Regions from separate parts of the Lelliottia sp. GFLA7 genome, predicted to be linked through region 1. Evidence: predicted binding sites of a transcription regulator. Region 1 holds the regulator's gene; each other region holds the start of a gene.
What was found. The regulator PurR, encoded in region 1, represses purine synthesis genes. The targets are predictions, from matches to a motif close to CANGCAAACGTTTGCNTG.

Region 1 (6,497 bases):
AATTAGGGGCGACAGCGGCGCTTATTCTTCTGTTTTCGATGATTCTTAATATTATTTTGGCACGGTTTACACGCTTCAAGTTTATTTACCTTTCCCTTCATCTCGTCTTATTTATGGCCTTCGCGCTCACTGCAGTATTAATGCAATTTGGATTTAGTAATTACCAAATGGTAATTATATGTTCAGGGCTGATCGGGACTTACATGGCGGTGTCACCCTTTATCCTTAACCGCTTTAGCCGTGAAATTATCGGTTCGGATGAGTATGCCATTTCCCATGCGGCCATCTCATCTTATATTATTGGCTCATACATGGGGAAATGGTTTGGTAATAAAAGTACTGATACTGAACATCTGAAAATCAGTAATAAATTTGATTTTATTCGTGAGCCGAATATCGCCACGCTATTAACCATGCTGGTTTTACTGCTTATCTCTTGTTTATTTGCGACCCAACCTCAAGTCAAAGACGCAATGACGATGGTTTATGGCCCAGGCGCAGGCGATAAAAACGTTGTTATTTTCATTCTTGAGCAATCCGCTATTTTTGCCTGCGGTCTCTATCTGGCTAAAGCGGGTGTGAATCTGTTTACTGCCGAAATTGTTCCCGCCTTTAAAGGCTTTGCTCGCGTGTTCGCCCCAGGTGCTGTGCCTGCCGTTGATGTCATGGTGCTGTTTACCAAAGCGCCAAACGCAACGTTAATCGGTTTCCTGATAAGCTTTATTGTTGAACTGGTTTGTATCTTAATTTTCCCGGTCATTGGTCTTCCTATTATTGTACCAGGCATCATGGCAAGCTTTATTACGGGGGGCGCGGCGGCTATCTTTGGTAACGCAACTGGTGGTTTCCGAGGGGCAGTGATTGCCAGCGGAATTAACGGCTTGCTGTTATGCGTTTTGCCCGCGCTGACACTGCCGATTTTCTCTCAATTGGGCGCTCACGGTGTCACATTTGCTGACCCGGACTTCACCATTCCATCCCTTATTTTGGATTATATTTTACGCCTCTTCAGCTAATGCTTTTATGACTGGTCGGTTAAAGTCTTGTTGGCCGGTATGAACGGCTGAGGGGCAATAATCTGACCGTTCATATGGCGAAAAAAAATCCGGAAATGGTCATCGTTTCCGGATTTTTTATTGTGCTTTATGACGCGTAATAACTATCGCGGTACGCGCAGGCCGTGCTCCACACCTCTGCTAAATACCACCTGCCACAGCTGGATATCGCGGGCGCGAAATGCCCCTGCACAAGCGTTCAGATAATAACTAAACATACGTTTAAAACGTTCTGAATAGTTATCGGCAATGTCAGGCCACGAGGCCTGGAAACGCGTATGCCAGGCCATCAAGGTGGTATCGTAATCTGCGCCAAAATTATGCCAGTCTTCCATCACGTAAAAAGGCTCGCTGGCTTTCGCAATCTGGCGGACCGAAGGGAGACAGCCATTCGGGAAAATGTACTTATTGATCCATGGGTCAACTGTATGGTCTGTTTTTTTGGAACCGATTGTGTGGAGTAGGAAAACGCCGTCTGGCTTGAGATTGCGATCGGTGACGCTGAAATAGGTATCGTAATTCTTGGGTCCGACGTGTTCAAACATCCCAACAGAGACGATGCGATCAAACTGGTCGTGGAGGTCTCGGTAATCTTGCAACAAAATAGTGACATCCAGACCCTCGCAGCGGTCCTGAGCCATCTTTTGCTGTTCGGCGGAAATGGTCACGCCCACCACGCTGACACCGTAATTTTTGGCCATGTAATACGCCAGTCCCCCCCAGCCGCAGCCAATATCCAGCACGCGCATGCCAGGCTGTAGCTGTAATTTCTCGCAGATAAGGTGGAGTTTGGCCAACTGAGCCTCCTCGAGCGTTGAGGCGTCTTTCCAGTAAGCGCAAGAATACTGCATCAAGGGGTCCAGCATACGCGTGAACAGGTCATTGCCGAGGTCGTAATGTTCCTTCCCGACAATCCACGCGCGCTTTTTATTTTGCAAATTAAACAGGCGCGCGGAGGCGATGCGTAAAGTGTCTCTCAGGTGATGGGGGAGCTGATTATCAAGGCCGGCGCGCAGGATGTTGTTGAAAAAAACATCCAGACGCTCACATTCCCACCAGCCGTCCATAAAGCTTTCGCCCAATCCGAGGGAGCCCTCCTGTAACACGCGCTTAAAAAAATCGGGATGTTTGACCTGGATATCAGAAGGGGCGGGCCCGTTGACGGTAATGCCCGCACGACTCAGTAACTCTCTGACTATTCGGGACCAATTGTCGTCCCGAAGGCTGACTTCTTCTATGCACGATGAACTCATAGCTTCTCCATCACCTGATGTGATCAGAACCTTCAAACAGCGTAGCCGCTTTTTATGGTTTGTGAGAAGTCTCACGGAATTATCCGTAAGGCTAGTATCCGACGTAGAACAGAGGAAGGGAGATAACCCTTGCCGAAAAGCCTTCCATGGTAAAACGGGAGCACTCCGGCTCCCGTTAACAGAGAGTATTTATCGTATTTATATGAACCAAATTTAGTATAGGCTTCAAAAATCACGCATTCAACTGAAAGTTGTTAGCAGCCTAATCACTCGTAAATCACATAATTACGTTCACGACTATGCTTGCGACGATTCTACCGGCGTTCCATTTTGCGTGTTTTCAGTTGCCGAAACTTGCATGCGATAACCGAGTGCGGCAAGCGCGACCGTCACCAGCATTACGCTGGTGGTCGTCATCAGCGGCGTGGCAATCAACGCCGAAACAATCAGGCTTGAGAGGAAACATAGACCCAGTTGCAGCGTGTTTTGTAACGCCGCAGCACGACCTGTCGCATGAGGGAACGGACGCAACGCCTGGGCAACCACGATCGGATAGATTGCGCCGTTAGCGACGGCCATTACGCAGAACGGGATTAAGATTTCAGCCAGGCCGACGTTTGGAATAAACCCGACAGCCCAGGTGCCGATGACGCTCAGGGCGTACAGCACCAGCAGCCAGGGCAGCATCTGTTGACCCTGCCATTTTTGTAGCGCTGCGCGACAGCCATAACCACCGACCAGGAAAGCGATGGTCTGCGGCACGTAGCTCAGGCCAATCACTGCAGGGGTGTAACCCATGTCGTGCAAAATGAACGGTGACCCGGTGAGCCAGGCAAAGAAGCTGGCGGAACAGGCCGCGTAAATCAGCACATTTCCGCGATAAGCGCGGGAACGGAGCAGTGACATAAAGGTGACGCGAGCCGCATTGTTCTCGACTGGTTTGGCTTGAGCGGGTTTGAGCGCAAAAGCGGGCAGCATCAGAACCAGGGTGATGATAAACAGCGTGGCAAAGATCGCCTGCCAGTCAAAATGCACCAGAATCCAGCTCCCGAGCAGCGGAGCCAGGGCTGGCGAAAGCCCCACGAGCGGCATGATGGTCGCAAAAATACGGTTAACGCGCGATGCGGGATAATAGTCGGTGACCAGCGCCTGCCAGGTCACCGCGGCAGCACACACGCCAAACGCCTGCACAAAGCGCAATACCAGCAGCCAGGTTGCATCGCGCACCCACAGCATGCCCAGACAACCCAGCGCAAAAATAGTTAAGCCAAGAAGAAGAATAGGCTTGCGGCCATAACGGTCAGAGAGCGGTCCCCACAGCAGTTGTGCAAGCGCAAAACCGGCCAGGAATACGCTGAGGCTGGCGCTGATCGCGGCAGCAGGTGTCTGCAAATCTTGCTGCATCGCGGCAAACGCCGGCAGATACATGTCGGTAGCCAAAAAGCCCAGCACGCTCAAACCGCCGAGCCAGACTAAGAATCCTTTGTTGGGTTGCATTGTTATTTCCTAATGAAAGCAGGTGTACATTGGCGCAGAGTGTAGGGAGTGCAATCTGGCTTGTGAAACGCTAATATTTGGCGGTTGCGTTCAAAAATTTTGCAGGCAAAAAATGTGGTCTGAATATTCTTTAGAAGTCGTGGATGCTGTCGCCCGGAATGGCAGCTTTAGTGGAGCCGCGCAGGAACTGCATCGCGTACCTTCTGCCGTCAGCTATACGGTACGTCAGATGGAGGAGTGGCTGGCGGTACCGCTGTTCGAACGCCGTCATCGCGACGTCGTTCTGACCCCCGCTGGCGTATGGTTTTTGAAAGAAGGCCGATCTGTTATCAAAAAAATGATGATCACACGTGAACAGTGCCAGCAGATTGCCAATGGCTGGCGCGGTCATCTTTCGATTGCGGTGGATAACATCGTAAAACCTGAACGGACGCGGCAGATGGTGGTTGATTTCTACCGCCATTTCTCGGATGTGGAACTTCGCGTCTCCCAGGAAGTGTTTAATGGCGTATGGGATGCGCTATCGGACGGCAGGGTGGAGATGGCGATCGGCGCGACGCAGGCCATTCCCGTCGGGGGGCGTTACGCCTTTAGGGATATGGGAACGCTGAGCTGGAGTTGCGTGGTGGCAAGCGATCATCCTCTGGCTGCGATGGACGGCCCGCTGAGTGACGACGTGTTGCGCAACTGGCCGTCGCTGGTGATGGAGGATACGTCGCGCTCGCTGCCAAAACGCATCACCTGGCTGCTTGATAACCAGCGGCGGGTCGTCGCGCCAGACTGGGAATCATCGGCAACCTGTTTGTCGGCGGGGCTGTGTGTGGGGATGGTGCCCGTGCATTTCGCACGCCCACGGATTGATCGCGGAGAATGGGTGGCGCTTGAGCTTGAAAATCCGTTCCCGGATGCGGCTTGCTGCCTGACATGGCAGCAAAACGATATGTCGCCTGCGCTGGCCTGGCTGCTGGATTATTTGGGTGATAGCGAAACGCTGAACAGAGAGTGGCTACGGGGGCCGGAATAACCGGCCCCGTAGAAACGATTAACGACGGTAATCGCGGAACGGACCGTCAGCGACGGAGCGACGTTCAATCAGGCGCGGATGGACTTCAATTGACTGAGACTCTTCACGTTTGCTGACGATACGATCCATCAGCATGTTGAATGCCGTTTCACCCAAAGAGTCTTTCGGCTGATGAATCGTCGTCAGCGCGGGAGTAAAGTAGCGAGCGTTGCGCACGTTATCATACCCGATCACGGAAATATCCTGCGGGACGCGCAAACCCAGCTCATCGGCTGCGCAAAGCGCGCCCATTGCCATAATATCACCGCCACAGAATACGGCAGTCGGACGATGCGGCTGCGAAACGATCTGCTGCATTGCGCGGTAGCCTGATTCGGGTTCAAAGTCGCCCTGGACAATCCAGTTTTCCGGAACGGTAATCAGCGCTTCTTCCATGGCTTTCATAAAGCCCGCCAGGCGGCCTGCACCGGTATTACGCTCGAGCGGACCGGGGATGACACCAATCTCGCGATGACCGCGTTCAATCAGATAACGGCCAGCCATGTAACCGCCTTCAAAGGCGTTATCGTTGACAGAATCGGTAAAATCAGCGCGTGTATCGCCCCAATCCATCACCACCATCGGGATATGACGGTACTCTTCCAGCATCGACAGCACGGATTCCGGGTATTCAGAACACATGACCAACAGGCCATCGACGCGCTTTTGCGCCATCATCGACAGGTAAGCGCGCTGTTTTTCCTGGCTGTTCCAGGCATTTCCCAGAATCAGGGTATAGCCTTTCTGGAAGCAGTTTTTTTCTACTGCCTCGATAATTTCGGCGAAATAGGCGGCTTCGCTGCTGGTCGCCAGCAGACCAATCGACTTGGTGTGATTTACTTTCAAGCTGCGAGCCACGGCGCTAGGGGAGTAGTGCAATTCTTTGATTGCAGCCCAAACGGCGTTGCGCGTCTCTTCCGCCACGAAACGGGTTTTGTTAATTACATGTGATACAGTTGTAGTGGAAACGTTTGCGCGTTTCGCTACATCTTTAATTGTTGCCATTAGCTGTCACTCCAGACCATATCCTAAGCTCCTGATAAATTGAGAGGTAAACGTTTGCCTTCTCTCACCCTAATCTCGCAAATTGAATTGCGATACGCCGGGAAAACGACACAGGACGTCAGGAGGGGGTCAGTGGCCGGTACGCTTATAAATTTAGCGTGGAATTTTGTCCTATCTTGATGAAAAGGGGAAGCGCAAAAACGGTTATGAGCCTAAATCCAGGAAGATTTTTGAGCGAAACTGTGTAAAAATGAGCAAGCTCACTTTTCATGTGGGGATTAAAAGGAGAAAAATTGATGAATACCGATCTTAAGTTTTCGTTAACGACCACAATTATCGTGCTGGGTTTGATTGTTGCGGCAAGTTTTACGGCTATTCTGCACTGATTCAGGCGGGGGAGAGCCTTCTCCCTCGTTTTCTTCCTTCTATTGTTACTCTCCCGACAATAATCTTTTGCCAATTTGTTAACTTCTCATTTTTTGTGATTGCTGTCATGCTTTCGACATATTTTTTCTGTGTCGCGTAATGACACGGTTCCCGGAGTTAATGAATGAAAATCAATTTTCCACTGCTGGCCCTCGCGATTGGCGCATTTGGGATCGGCACCACCGAGTTCTCCCCCAT
Region 2 (6,497 bases), on a different contig from region 1:
ATCGTTCACCGTGCCGTCACTCTCCTGCACGTCGATGGCACCGAAGCCGTTTTCAACGATAAACAGCGGCAGCTGATAGTGATCCCAGAACCAGTTCATGGAATAACGCAGCCCAACCGGATCGATCTGCCAGCCCCAGTCAGATTTTTGCACGTACGGATTAGACACCAGCGATTTGCTTTCGTCGTAGTCCAGCTGCGGGTTATCTGGCGTCGCTTTAGTGGCGAACGACATGTAATAGCTGAAACCAATGTAGTCCACACAGCCTTGTTGCAGCGCAGTAAGATCGTCGGCTGTGATGTCCAACTCAAAGCCGCGACGTTCAAAGTAGTTGAGCAAGTGCTGAGGGTATTTTCCACGGACATGCACGTCGGTGAACCAGTAGCGGCGGTGCATAGCGTTCATCGCCATCATGACGTCGTTAGGCGCGCAGCTTAACGGATAGATTGGGCACATGGCGATCATGCAGCCGATTTGCAGCGACGGATTGATTTCGCGTCCGGCTTTGACTGCCAGCGCACTGGCCACCAGTTCATAATGCGCTGCCTGGAACATTACCGGCTCGCGGTCTTCGCCCGGCTCATACTTTAGACCGGAGTTGGTAAAGGGCGCGAAATCTTCGTGGAAGTTAGCCTGATTGTTGATCTCGTTGAACGTCATCCAGTACTTCACTTTGTGCTGGTAGCGCTCAAACGCCACCGTTGCGAAACGCACAAAGAAATCGATCAGCTTGCGATTACGCCAGCCGCCGTATTCCGTGACCAGATGATAGGGCATCTCAAAGTGAGAAAGGGTAATCACCGGCTCGATACCGTATTTCCGGCATTCGTCGAACAGATCGTCATAGAACTGCAAACCGGCTTCATTGGGTTCCAGCTCATCACCGTTTGGGAAGAGGCGTGTCCAGGCAATCGAGGTACGGAAACATTTAAAGCCCAGTTCGGCAAAAAGTTTGATGTCTTCTTTGTAGCGATGGTAAAAGTCGATGGCTTCGTGGTTCGGGTAGTTTTTACCCTGCAATACGCCGTTGGTGATTTCACGCGGTACGCCATGGGCACCCACCGTCATCACATCGGCAACGCTCACGCCCTTGCCGCCCTCTTTCCAGCCACCTTCCAGCTGATGTGCCGCGACCGCGCCACCCCACAGAAAACCTTCTTTGAATCCTGGCATGCTTTTTCCCTCATTCTGCGTTATGTTCTGCAAAAACCATTACAGAAACCGGTTTCAGTGGAATCATGTGCAATGCCATAAAGCGTTGCAAGCACATTACCGAAACCGGTTTCATTTTCGTGAACGGTATCAAGTTTGTCTGCGCTCTAGGGTTAAATGTGCAAATTTCCCGCGACTTCTTACGACAGCAGAATAGGCTCGCAAACGTTTGCCTGGACTGTTAGAATTGCGCCGATTTTTCTTACTATCGCAATGCAATCGCGTGGGGACTTGAGCCGTGACCAACAAAACTTCTCTCAGCTACAAAGATGCCGGTGTTGATATTGACGCAGGTAATGCGCTGGTTGACCGAATCAAAGGTGTGGTGAAAAAAACCCGCCGTCCTGAAGTAATGGGCGGTCTGGGTGGATTCGGCGCACTGTGTGCACTGCCGCAAAAATATCGCGAACCTGTTCTGGTTTCTGGCACTGACGGCGTGGGAACGAAACTGCGTCTGGCGATGGATCTTAAACGCCACGACACTATCGGTATCGATTTGGTCGCCATGTGCGTCAACGACCTGGTTGTTCAGGGTGCTGAGCCGCTTTTCTTCCTCGACTATTACGCTACCGGCAAACTCGACGTTGATACCGCAGCAAGCGTGATCACCGGCATCGCCGAAGGCTGTCTGCAGTCTGGCTGTTCGCTGGTCGGTGGTGAAACGGCAGAAATGCCGGGGATGTACCACGGTGAAGATTACGACGTCGCGGGATTCTGCGTCGGCGTGGTAGAAAAATCAGAAATTATCGATGGCAGCAAAGTGACCGATGGCGATGTGCTGATTGCGCTGGGATCCAGCGGCCCGCACTCAAACGGTTACTCGCTGGTACGTAAGATCCTCGAAGTAAGCAAAACCGATCCAGAAACCACCGAGCTTGAAGGCAAGCCGCTGGCCGATCACCTGCTCGCGCCAACCCGCATCTACGTGAAAAATATTCTTGAGCTGATTGAGAACGTTGACGTTCATGCCATTGCCCACCTGACCGGTGGTGGCTTCTGGGAAAATATTCCACGCGTTCTTCCTGATAACACCCAGGCCGTGATTGACGAATCTTCATGGCAGTGGCCAGCCGTGTTTAACTGGCTGCAAACGGCGGGTAACGTTAGTCAGCACGAGATGTATCGCACCTTCAACTGCGGCGTTGGGATGCTCATCGCCCTGCCTGCCAGTGAGGCTGATAAGGCCATCGCCCTGATGACGGCAAAAGGTGAAAACGCGTGGAAGATCGGTATCATCAAAGCATGTGATTCCGACGAGCGTGTGGTCATTGAATGAAAAATATAGTGGTGCTCATTTCCGGTAACGGAAGCAATTTGCAGGCAATCATTGACGCCTGCAAACAGAAACAAATTAATGGCACCCTACGCGCAGTTTTCAGCAACAAGGCCGATGCGTTCGGCCTTGAGCGCGCGCGCGAAGCGCACATTCCCGCGCACGCGCTTGAAGCCTCTCAGTTTGCCAGTCGTGAAGCCTTTGACCGTGAACTGGTCCAGGAAATTGACGCCTATGCACCGGATGTGGTGGTGCTCGCCGGCTATATGCGAATTCTCAGCCCCGCGTTTGTCGCGCATTATTCCGGACGCCTGCTGAACATCCACCCTTCTCTTCTGCCAAAATATCCAGGTCTGCACACCCACCGTCAGGTGCTGGAAAACGGTGATGAGGAACATGGTACGTCGGTGCATTTTGTCACTGACGAGCTGGATGGCGGCCCGGTTATTCTGCAGGCCAAAGTCCCGGTGTTTGATGGCGACAATGAAGATGACATCACGGATCGCGTCCAGGCGCAGGAACATGCCATTTACCCGCTTGTGGTGAGCTGGTTCGTCGATGGGCGCCTGGAGATGCGTGAAAACGCAGCCTGGCTGGATGGTATAAAACTGCCCCCTCAGGGGCATGCTTCAGAAGAATGATAATTCAAGCCGGCGATTGCCGGCTTTTTGTTGCCTGTCATTCGTAAAAACCACAAATAATCAGACGGTTTAGCGCTAATTTTCACGCTGCGTGGTCGGTTTACTGTCATACTTTTCTGGCACAGTTGGACATCTCGTGGCAAAGCTCGCCATAATAGAATCGAGACGGATTTGCTGCGTCCCGTGATTGAAACGGAGTGTAAGTTGTAATGGGTCAGGAAAAGTTATACATCGAGAAAGAGCTAAGCTGGTTAGCGTTCAACGAACGTGTCCTTCAGGAAGCGGCTGACAAGAGCAACCCGCTGATTGAGCGTATGCGTTTTCTGGGGATTTATTCCAATAACCTGGATGAATTCTACAAGGTGCGTTTTGCTGAACTGAAACGGCGGATTATCATCAGCGAAGAGCAGGGTTTAAACTCTCATTCGCGTCATCTGTTGGGCAAAATTCAGGCGCGAGTGCTGAAGGCAGATCAGGAATTCGACGGTCTGTATAACGAACTGCTGCTGGAAATGGCGCGCAACCAGATTTTCCTGATTAACGAGCGTCAGCTTTCTGCCAATCAGCAAACCTGGCTGCGGCACTATTTCAAACATTATCTTCGCCAGCATATCACCCCCATTCTTATCAATCGCGAAACGGATCTGGTGCAGTTCCTGAAAGATGACTACACCTATCTGGCGGTTGAAATTATTCGCGGCGAATCCATTCGCTATGCGCTGCTGGAAATCCCGTCGGACAAAGTGCCGCGCTTCGTCAATCTGCCGCCGGAAACCCCGCGCAGACGCAAGCCGATGATCCTGCTGGATAACATTCTGCGCTATTGCCTGGACGACATTTTCAAGGGCTTCTTCGATTACGATGCGCTGAACGCGTATTCGATGAAAATGACCCGCGATGCCGAATACGATCTGGTTCATGAGATGGAAGCCAGCCTGATGGAGCTGATGTCGTCGAGCCTGAAACAACGCCTGACGGCAGAGCCGGTGCGCTTTGTCTATCAGCGCGATATGCCGGACGCACTGGTGGAAATGCTGCGCGATAAGCTGACGATTTCTCGCTATGACTCCATCGTGCCGGGTGGCCGTTACCACAACTTTAAAGACTTTATTGGTTTCCCGAACGTCGGCAAAGCCAATCTGGTCAACAAACCGCTGCCTCGCCTGCGTCATATTTGGTTCGATAAATTCCGTAACGGATTTGACGCCATCCGTGAGCGCGACGTTCTGCTCTATTATCCGTACCACACGTTTGAACACGTGCTGGAACTGCTGCGCCAGGCATCGTTTGATCCCAACGTATTGGCCATCAAAATCAATATTTACCGCGTGGCGAAAGACTCGCGCATTATTGATGCGATGATCCACGCTGCGCACAACGGCAAAAAAGTCTCTGTGGTGGTTGAGTTGCAGGCTCGCTTCGATGAAGAGGCCAACATTCACTGGGCGCGTCGTCTGACAGAAGCCGGTGTACACGTTATCTTCTCGGCACCGGGTCTGAAAATTCACGCCAAGCTGTTCCTGATTTCGCGCAAAGAAGGCGAAGATGTGGTGCGCTACGCCCATATCGGTACCGGCAACTTTAACGAGAAAACCGCGCGTATTTATACCGACTACTCGCTGCTAACCGCCGATGCGCGCATCACCAACGAAGTGCGTCGGGTGTTTAACTTTATCGAGAATCCGTATCGTCCGGTGAATTTCGATTATCTGCTGGTTTCGCCCCAGAACTCGCGCCGACTGCTGTATGCGATGATCGACAAAGAGATCGCCGCCGCGCAAAAAGGCGAGCCATCTGGCATTACGCTGAAACTCAACAATTTAGTCGACAAAGGACTGGTGGATCGACTTTACGCCGCCTCAAGCTCCGGCGTGCCGGTGAACCTGCTGATCCGCGGAATGTGCTCGCTGATTCCTGAACTTGAAGGCATTAGCGACAATATTCGAGTGATCAGTATTGTTGATCGCTATCTCGAGCACGATCGCGTTTATATTTTCGAAAATGGTGGCGACAAACAGGTTTATCTCTCTTCTGCGGACTGGATGACGCGTAATATTGATTACCGAATCGAAGTGGCCACCCCGCTGCTGGACCCGCGTCTGAAGCAGCAGATCCTGGATATTATCGAACTTTTACTGAGTGACACCGTAAAAGCACGTTATATCGACAAAGAACTGAGTAACCGCTATGTGCAGCGCGGCAACCGCCGTAAAGTGCGCGCACAACTGGCGATTTACGACTATATCAAATCACTCGAGCAACCTGATTAACCTATGCCGATAAATGATAAGACCCCACGAGCGCAGGAATTTGCTGCGGTCGATTTAGGTTCTAACAGCTTCCATATGGTCATTGCCCGCGAAGTCGATGGCGCAATGCAGATCATCGGTCGCCTCAAGCAACGCGTCCATTTGGCCGACGGTCTTGACGATAAAAACATGCTCAGCGAAGAGGCGATGGAGCGAGGCTTAGCCTGCTTGTCGCTGTTTGCTGAGCGCCTGCAAGGTTTTTCCGCATCCAGCGTCTGTATCGTTGGCACGCATACCCTGCGCCAGGCTTTGAACGCGCCGGAGTTTTTGAAACGCGCCGAAAAAGTGATCCCCTACCCCATTGAAATCATTTCGGGCAATGAAGAAGCGCGTCTGATTTTCATGGGCGTGGAGCATACCCAGCCGGAAAAAGGCCGCAAACTGGTCATCGATATCGGTGGTGGTTCGACGGAGCTGGTGATTGGCGAAGATTTCGAGCCAAAACTGGTTGAGAGCCGCCGCATGGGCTGCGTCAGCTTTGCGCAAATGTACTTCCCTGGCGGCGCGATCACCCGTGAGAATTTCCAGCGTGCGCGCATGGCCGCAGTACAAAAACTCGAATCTCTGGCATGGCAATACCGTATTCAGGGGTGGAACGTCGCGCTAGGTGCATCCGGAAGTATCAAAGCCTCTCACGAAGTCCTGCTGGCGATGGGCGAAAAAGACGGTTTTATCACCCCGGAACGCCTGGAAATGTTGCGCGAAGAGGTTCTGAAATATAAGAGTTTCGAGTCGCTCAGCCTACCGGGACTTTCCGACGAGCGTAAGGCCGTATTTGTGCCGGGCCTCGCGATTCTGTGCGGCGTGTTTGATGCCCTGGCGATCCGCGAACTGCGTCTTTCCGACGGCGCGCTGCGTGAAGGTGTGCTGTACGAAATGGAAGGCCGCTTCCGCCATCAGGATATTCGCAGCCGCACCGCCCAAAGCCTGGCGAATCAGTACAACATTGACCGTGAGCAAGCCAAGCGCGTTCTGGAAACCACGACACATATCTATGAACAGTGGGAAGCGCAAAATCCCAAACTGGCACACCCGCAGCTGGCGGCACTGCTCAAATGGGCC
Region 3 (6,497 bases), 210 kb from region 1:
CATGCTGGCCCTCTTTATCAATTTTGTAATCGGCAGCAACGGCAGAACCGGTGGTGAATAACAGTGAACCCAATGCGATACCCAGCAGGCGTTTTTTCATTTTATGCTCCAGAGTCTACAGACGAGCGGCCAAGCATGCGCTTGAGCGTATCGTCTTTATCGATGAAATGGTGTTTGAGGGCCGCAAGGCCGTGAAGGGCGGATAAAATAACGACACACCAGGCAAGCCACAAATGTATCTGACCGGCTAGATCGGCCTGTGAACCGGCATCGCTCAGCGTGGCCGGGACGTCGAAAAGACCAAATACGCTGATGGGTTTGCCGTCCGCGGTAGAAATCAGGTATCCGCTGATGAAAATGGCAAACAGGATCGAATACAGCGCTATATGCGCTCCCGCCGCAGTCACCCGAGTCAGCGTGCTATGGCTTTTGGGTGCGGAAGGAGGACGCGAAATATGTCGCCAGATAACGCGAATCACGAGCGCCATCATCAGCAGAATACCGATGCTTTTATGCAGCTCGGGTGCCTGATGATACCAGCCGTCGTAATAGCTCAGCGTCACCATCCACAGGCCAAGACCAAACATCGCGTAAACCGCGAGTGCAATGCCCCAGTGCAGCAGCATGGAAATTAATCCGTAGCGTGCAGAAGAATTACGCAGTTGCATAATGACGACCATTATCTATTAAATGAAGGCTCAAAATGGCGTGTGGAAAACATTAATGCAACTGATATTTAGGAATAAGGATTTTAATTTATTGTATTTCAGTTTAATTGAATGGGTTTGCGGTAAGTAATTCAAAAGCTTCGTGTTAAATGGCACTTTGTGCTGATTTTATTGGTTGATGGTGTAGGTGTGGGTATTCAAATAATTTGCTTATAAATTCAGCTTTTATAGAGTATTGTCAATTAAGGTCAGCCAGTGTTTTCAAAAAAATACAATATAGATAATGTCTATGAGTGCCAGCAGAGACCAGAGCAATATATAGAGCATAAAATGCTCTCTAATATTGTTGATCAGATAATCAAAGATCCTGCGCATATTTCCCCGACAGCAGTCAAAAATAAAGGCCCCAATAACCGGAGCCTTAAGATGGATATTATCCGCGAAAACGTGTAAGCGAGAACGGCGTGAGATCAAACGGCGGAGTAATACCTTGGGCAAATTGGGCTGCAATCTCACCCAGCACGGAAGCGAATTTAAAGCCGTGTCCGCTCAAGCCTGTAATGAGGAGTGTGTTGTCGTGGCCCGGTAACGTGTCGATGATAAAATCCTCATCGGGGGTGTTATCGTAAGTACAGGCCGCGCCATACAGCAGACCGCCAATTCCCGGCAGGATATGGCGTAAGAAATTAAAGGCTTCAGAACCATCGCTCGGATAGTCGCCAAAGGGTTTGCGCTCATCCGGTGAGTGAATGATCTGCCCGCCGTTATGTTTGCCAATTTTGAGCGCATCTTTTTCCGATGGGAACCCGTAGAACTGATCGCCGTTCGGCAGCTCACCGGTGAATGCAGGGAATTTATTCTGCGTACTGAAACGGCCATCGGCCTGGAACCAGGAAAAGACCTTGCGCACCGGCTGGACAGGCAGATCGGGAATCAGCTTTGTCACCCACGTGCCCGCGCTTACCAGCAGGCGAGAAGCCGTATATTGGCCTTCCGGCGTATCGACCGATACGCCGTCATCATGGTGATGAACAGCGGTCACCGGGCAGTTGAACAATTGCGCGCAGCCCGCTTGTTCAGCAAGAGAAATCCAGGTTTTGATGGCGGTTTCGCAATGCAGCACGCCTGACTCTGCCTCAAACAGGCCGATATAATCCTCAGGAACCGCAATCTCTGGCCAGCGTTTCATGATGGCATTCGCGTCGAGACGTTCAACGTTCAGATTAAACTGTCGTGCGCTCTGTTCAACGTTGGCCAAAAATTCGGAATGGGCAGGTCCAAGATTAACGACACCGGTACGCTCAAAAATAGGCTCTTCATTGAGCGCAGCCAACTCATCCCAGAGCGTTTGAGCACGCAGCACCAGCGGAACATAGCGTTCCCCTTCGCCATAGGCGTGGCGAATGAGACGGGTATCACCATGATGGCTGCCTTCTTTGTGAGGAGGCATATGGGCATCGATCATCAACACGTTAAGGCCTGCTTGCGTAGCGTAATATCCCGCCGCAGAACCCACGGAGCCGCTGCCTAAAATAATCAAGTCGTATTTCATGAGGGTCTCTTAAACCAGTACTTTGGTTTGCAGAGTAATTAATATGGCAGGCTTATACAAGGGTGAAATAAATGAGGCACCACATGGGTGCCTGTTGAGTGAATGTTGGGCATATTTAATGCCGACGATACTCATTTTCCTGGTAATCGCCAGATTCTATTTTTGCAATGCCTGCTTCTAAAATAGAAATAAATTGACGTGCAACGTCCGTGGTGAGCCACAGCGTCTGTCCAATTTCCGCGTCGTCGCGGTCTGGTTGATTCGGGGTCTGGTAGTGCAAACGCAGCATCAGAGCATCATAGCTATCTACAGTGCTGATGTCCCAACCAACAAGTGGATGGGTCTGAATGACTTCATTATTCTTTTCCATCATAACCCCTTAATGCGTGTTTAAAGACAACGGCTGTGAGGTTCAATGCGTGTTTTTCTGAAGCAATTTCAGTATATCAATAAATACGGGTTATGCAGGTGAAATAAACAGGTCGCAACACATTTTTGCGTTTTTTAAGAATGTTTGAACATTAAAACGCCATCTTATTCACGAATTTTTAAGAAGATAGGCAATTAATTTGAACTTATTTAAATGAGATGAAAAAAAGCCGGGGCGACCCGGCAAAGAAAAACAATGAGGGAGCAATATTAATCTGTGATAAACCAGTCGTCGGCGCTTTCCCAGGTTTCCTGGAGAATCTCGGTAATGCGTTCTTTATCGTCTTTTGCCGCACCCATGACGGAGAGATTATTGGCTGTGGCGTAGCGCACGGTGACGGCTCCGCCCTGGTCGGGGAAATTGTCATTGATACGACGGGATAACTCACCCGCCAACGCATCGAGCGCGCCAGCAGGCAAAACGGTTGTTTTGGCGATGGTAACTTCAATACGCATAATTGCCCCCTGTGTAATGTACTGTTTATTTATACAGTCATATCGCAAAGGTTACAACAGGGGGCGATAAATATTTAGCGCTTAACCGTCCAGTGAACGGTTTCACCCGCCAGGAACGGGATCAGGGTGTCATCTGTTAGCGCGATAGATTCCTCAACCTGACTCTCTTTGCGTTCCAGTTCGATAAAGGTTTCGTTGAGCGGCAGGCCGTAGAAGCGTGGGCCATTGATGGAGGCGAAAGCTTCGAAATGTTCAAGCGCGCCCATCTCGTCAAAGACCGTGGCATAGCTTGCCAGTGCGGTAGGGGCGTTGAAACAGCCTGCACAGCCACAGCTAGCCTCTTTACGATGACGCGCATGCGGAGCCGAGTCCGTCCCCAGGAACGCACGGGTAAACCCACTGGCGACCAGCTCACGTAAGGCCTGTTGATGGATGTTACGCTTGAGGATCGGCAGGCAATACAGATGCGGACGCACACCGCCGACCAGCATGTGGTTGCGGTTAAACATCAGGTGCTGCGGGGTGATCGTCGCGGCGAGCAACTCATTACCGTCGCGCACGTATTCCGCGGCATCTTTGGTTGTAATATGCTCAAACACCACTTTCAGGCCTTGAAGGCGTTGACGAAGCGGTTCCATGACGGTTTCGATGAAACGCGCTTCGCGATCGAAAATATCAATTTCAGCATGCGTCACTTCGCCGTGAACCAGCAGCGGCATCCCCAGTTTTTCCATGCGTTCCAGCACAGGCATGATGGCATCAATACTGGTGACACCATGGCTGGAGTTGGTGGTGGCATTGGCGGGATACAGCTTAGCCGCTGTGAAGACACCTTCGTTGAATCCGCGTTTGACTTCATTCGGGTCGAGCGAGTCGGTAAGGTAGCAGGTCATCAGCGGGGTAAAATCGTGGTCCGCCGGAACCGCATCGAGGATGCGCTGGCGATAGGCAATAGCCGCATCGACGGTGGTGACTGGGGGAGCCAGGTTAGGCATGACAATCGCGCGGCCATAGAGTTCGCTGGTATAGGGCACGACGGTTTTAAGCATATCGCCATCGCGCAGATGGATATGCCAGTCGTCAGGGCGGCGGATTTTCAGAACCTGGGGTTGTGCAGTCATTGATATGCTCCGGCTTATCAGGAATCAGTCATAAGGATGGCTGTTTTTGCCGGACACAAATCATATGCGTAAACGTTTTCGTTTGCACACATTTCCGTAAAACAAGCGCGCAAAAAAAAGAGCGCCATCGGCGCTCTCAGAGATTAATTGGTGAACGGGATAATGATTTCGCCCGGTTTCACTTCAATGCCTTTGGCATATTTCCTGGCTAACGCTTCACCCTTGCTCTTGTCTTCGCTGAGAACATAGGCTGGCTGCTGGTTGAAATAATTACGCAGAGACTGGTTCAGATAGGGCATCAGCGTCTGGAGAACCGGCTTCATTTTTTCCGGCGTGACGTCGGCATCGACGATCTCCATCTCCTGCAGATAAATTGCCCCTTTTTCTTTATTGAAGACCGGCAATGCTTTGAGCTTCAGCTTGATATTCGCTTTCTGGCTGCCGAACAACGAGTTCATATCCAGTTTTGCATCACCTGACAGTGTCACCTTGTTGGGCTCTTCGCGTCCAATCTGGCTGACCAACTGATTCAGGACGATATGGGCATCGGCAACGCCGGGCACACCAATATCTTTCGAGAAGTTGTTATGTTTTTCCAGCGCCTGATTAATTTCCTGCTCGCTGACGGAGTACTGCGTAAGCTGGTTACAGCCCACCAGCAGGCCGCTGATAACAAACGCAGCAGCAATGACAATCTTTTTCATGGGGTTCCTCAACATGATTTCGGCGCTTCTGTCCTGACGCGTCAGTATGTCAGGGTGATATCCATGAGACCAGCAGAAAAAACTGATAATGGAAGAGGGCGGGAGAGGGTTCCCGCCCTGGGAACGTTATATCGCCTGCGACGAAAGCAGATTGATTTGCGTCTGCTTCGCCATATTGTCGCGGTAATCGGTTACGCGCGACGGCCAGCTAATTCCAGCCACCAGCGTCAAATTACGCAGCAATGGGAACAGGTGAATATCATCCTCTGACAGTTCGCCATTCACGGCATTCGGCTTCACGATTAGCTTATCCAGCGCGCGCAAATCGTCACTGATGTTTTTGATAAGCCCCGGCGAGTGGGAGAGGTGTTCGGCAAAATTACCGATGGCAGCCTCTTTTTTCTCGACGAAATAGGCTCGTGCCTGCGGCGTGGCAAATTCATCAAAAGCGCCAGTGGCAAAACGTGGAATGAGCAGGCGATTAACGTAGCCGTTCACTTTTCGTAGCCACTCCTCGATGGCCGGATTGCGTTTACCGGTGAGCAAGGGAGCACCATCAAGTTTGTCGACATAGTGGACGATGTCCATGCTTTCGGGGAGATAGCGGCTGTCGTCTTTTTGCAGGATCGGCGCCATTTTCTTGCCAATCATGCGGGTGGGCGTCTCTTCGTCATCGCTCAACAGCGTGACTAACTCGACCGGGAGATTCTTCAGGCCGAAAATCATTCGGGCTTTCAGACAGAACGGACAGTGATCGTAGATATAGAGCTTCACGTTTCTCCTCCATTTTGTGACCAACAGTTTTTATTATGGCCGAGAAAAAAGCATGTTTCAAATCAAGCCCCTGGCTCAAGCATACCGCTCGCGCTTCGCTTCGGGCTAAATTGCCACCACAGTGCAATGAGGGTAATAAAGCCCACGACGCCGAGCATTACCCAGGGTAATTCTGGTTGATTCATGGCCTTACCGGAATCAAATAACCAGCCGCCACCGGCATATCCAAGCGCGCCACCCAGCGCCAGACCGAGGCGGCTGAACCCCATATAGCTGCCACGCGCGCGTGGGTCTGCAAGCCCGGCACCGAGCGTTTCGCGGGCGGGTTCAGCAATGATTGAGCCGATATAAAAGGTACAAATCAGCACAAAGAGCTGTTGCACGCTGCTCACTAAACCGATGGGCATCATGCTAAGAGTCATGACCAGTAGGCCGGCCATGAGGCGATGTTCCAGACGAAAACGCTTTTCGCTCCAGCGAGCAATAGGGTAGAGCAGAGTAAGTGACAGGCAGGCTTCGATGGCATACATCCACTTCACGGCGGCAGGCGAGCCCGCAATGTCGTTCACCATAATCGGCAGCATCAGCATCACCTGTACGGCCAGCATGTAATAGCCCGTCAGCGTCAGCACATACGTGACAAAACGCTTATCGGCCATGACGCGGCCCAGCCCTTCCCGCACCGGCGCTTTGACCGTCGAGAGTTTCCAGGCCGGCAGCAGCCAGGCATTAAACGCAGCGCAAAGGATAAACAGCGCGGCACCCGTCGCACAGACCAGGCGGAAATCATACT

Region 2: a site for PurR is predicted at 1,371-1,388, ahead of purM (phosphoribosylformylglycinamidine cyclo-ligase). Genes of this name have one in related genera too.
Region 3: a site for PurR is predicted at 4,292-4,309, ahead of pyrC (dihydroorotase). Genes of this name have one in related genera too.

The regions. Positions count from the first base shown of each region.
Region 1 covers NZ_JBWLAQ010000001.1:190,135-196,631, reverse strand. Annotated here, with positions in the region: gene AC07RN_RS00975 (PTS ascorbate transporter subunit IIC) at 1-1,016, shown strand, start outside; gene cfa (cyclopropane fatty acyl phospholipid synthase) at 1,160-2,308, opposite strand; gene punC (purine nucleoside transporter PunC) at 2,606-3,805, opposite strand; gene punR (DNA-binding transcriptional activator PunR) at 3,918-4,829, shown strand; gene purR (HTH-type transcriptional repressor PurR) at 4,848-5,873, opposite strand; gene cydH (cytochrome bd-I oxidase subunit CydH) at 6,170-6,259, shown strand; gene AC07RN_RS00945 (MFS transporter) at 6,424-6,497, shown strand, end outside.
Region 2 covers NZ_JBWLAQ010000002.1:903,698-910,194, forward strand. Annotated here, with positions in the region: gene AC07RN_RS09865 (6-phospho-beta-glucosidase) at 1-1,173, opposite strand, end outside; gene purM (phosphoribosylformylglycinamidine cyclo-ligase) at 1,451-2,488, shown strand; gene purN (phosphoribosylglycinamide formyltransferase) at 2,485-3,126, shown strand; gene ppk1 (polyphosphate kinase 1) at 3,336-5,396, shown strand; gene ppx (exopolyphosphatase) at 5,400-6,497, shown strand, end outside.
Region 3 covers NZ_JBWLAQ010000001.1:404,070-410,566, reverse strand. Annotated here, with positions in the region: gene AC07RN_RS02075 (YceI family protein) at 1-100, opposite strand, end outside; gene AC07RN_RS02070 (cytochrome b) at 102-668, opposite strand; gene AC07RN_RS02065 (YceO family protein) at 930-1,043, opposite strand; gene solA (N-methyl-L-tryptophan oxidase) at 1,102-2,220, opposite strand; gene bssS (biofilm formation regulator BssS) at 2,336-2,590, opposite strand; gene dinI (DNA damage-inducible protein I) at 2,860-3,105, opposite strand; gene pyrC (dihydroorotase) at 3,180-4,226, opposite strand; gene AC07RN_RS02040 (lipoprotein) at 4,370-4,930, opposite strand; gene grxB (glutaredoxin 2) at 5,057-5,704, opposite strand; gene mdtH (multidrug efflux MFS transporter MdtH) at 5,767-6,497, opposite strand, start outside.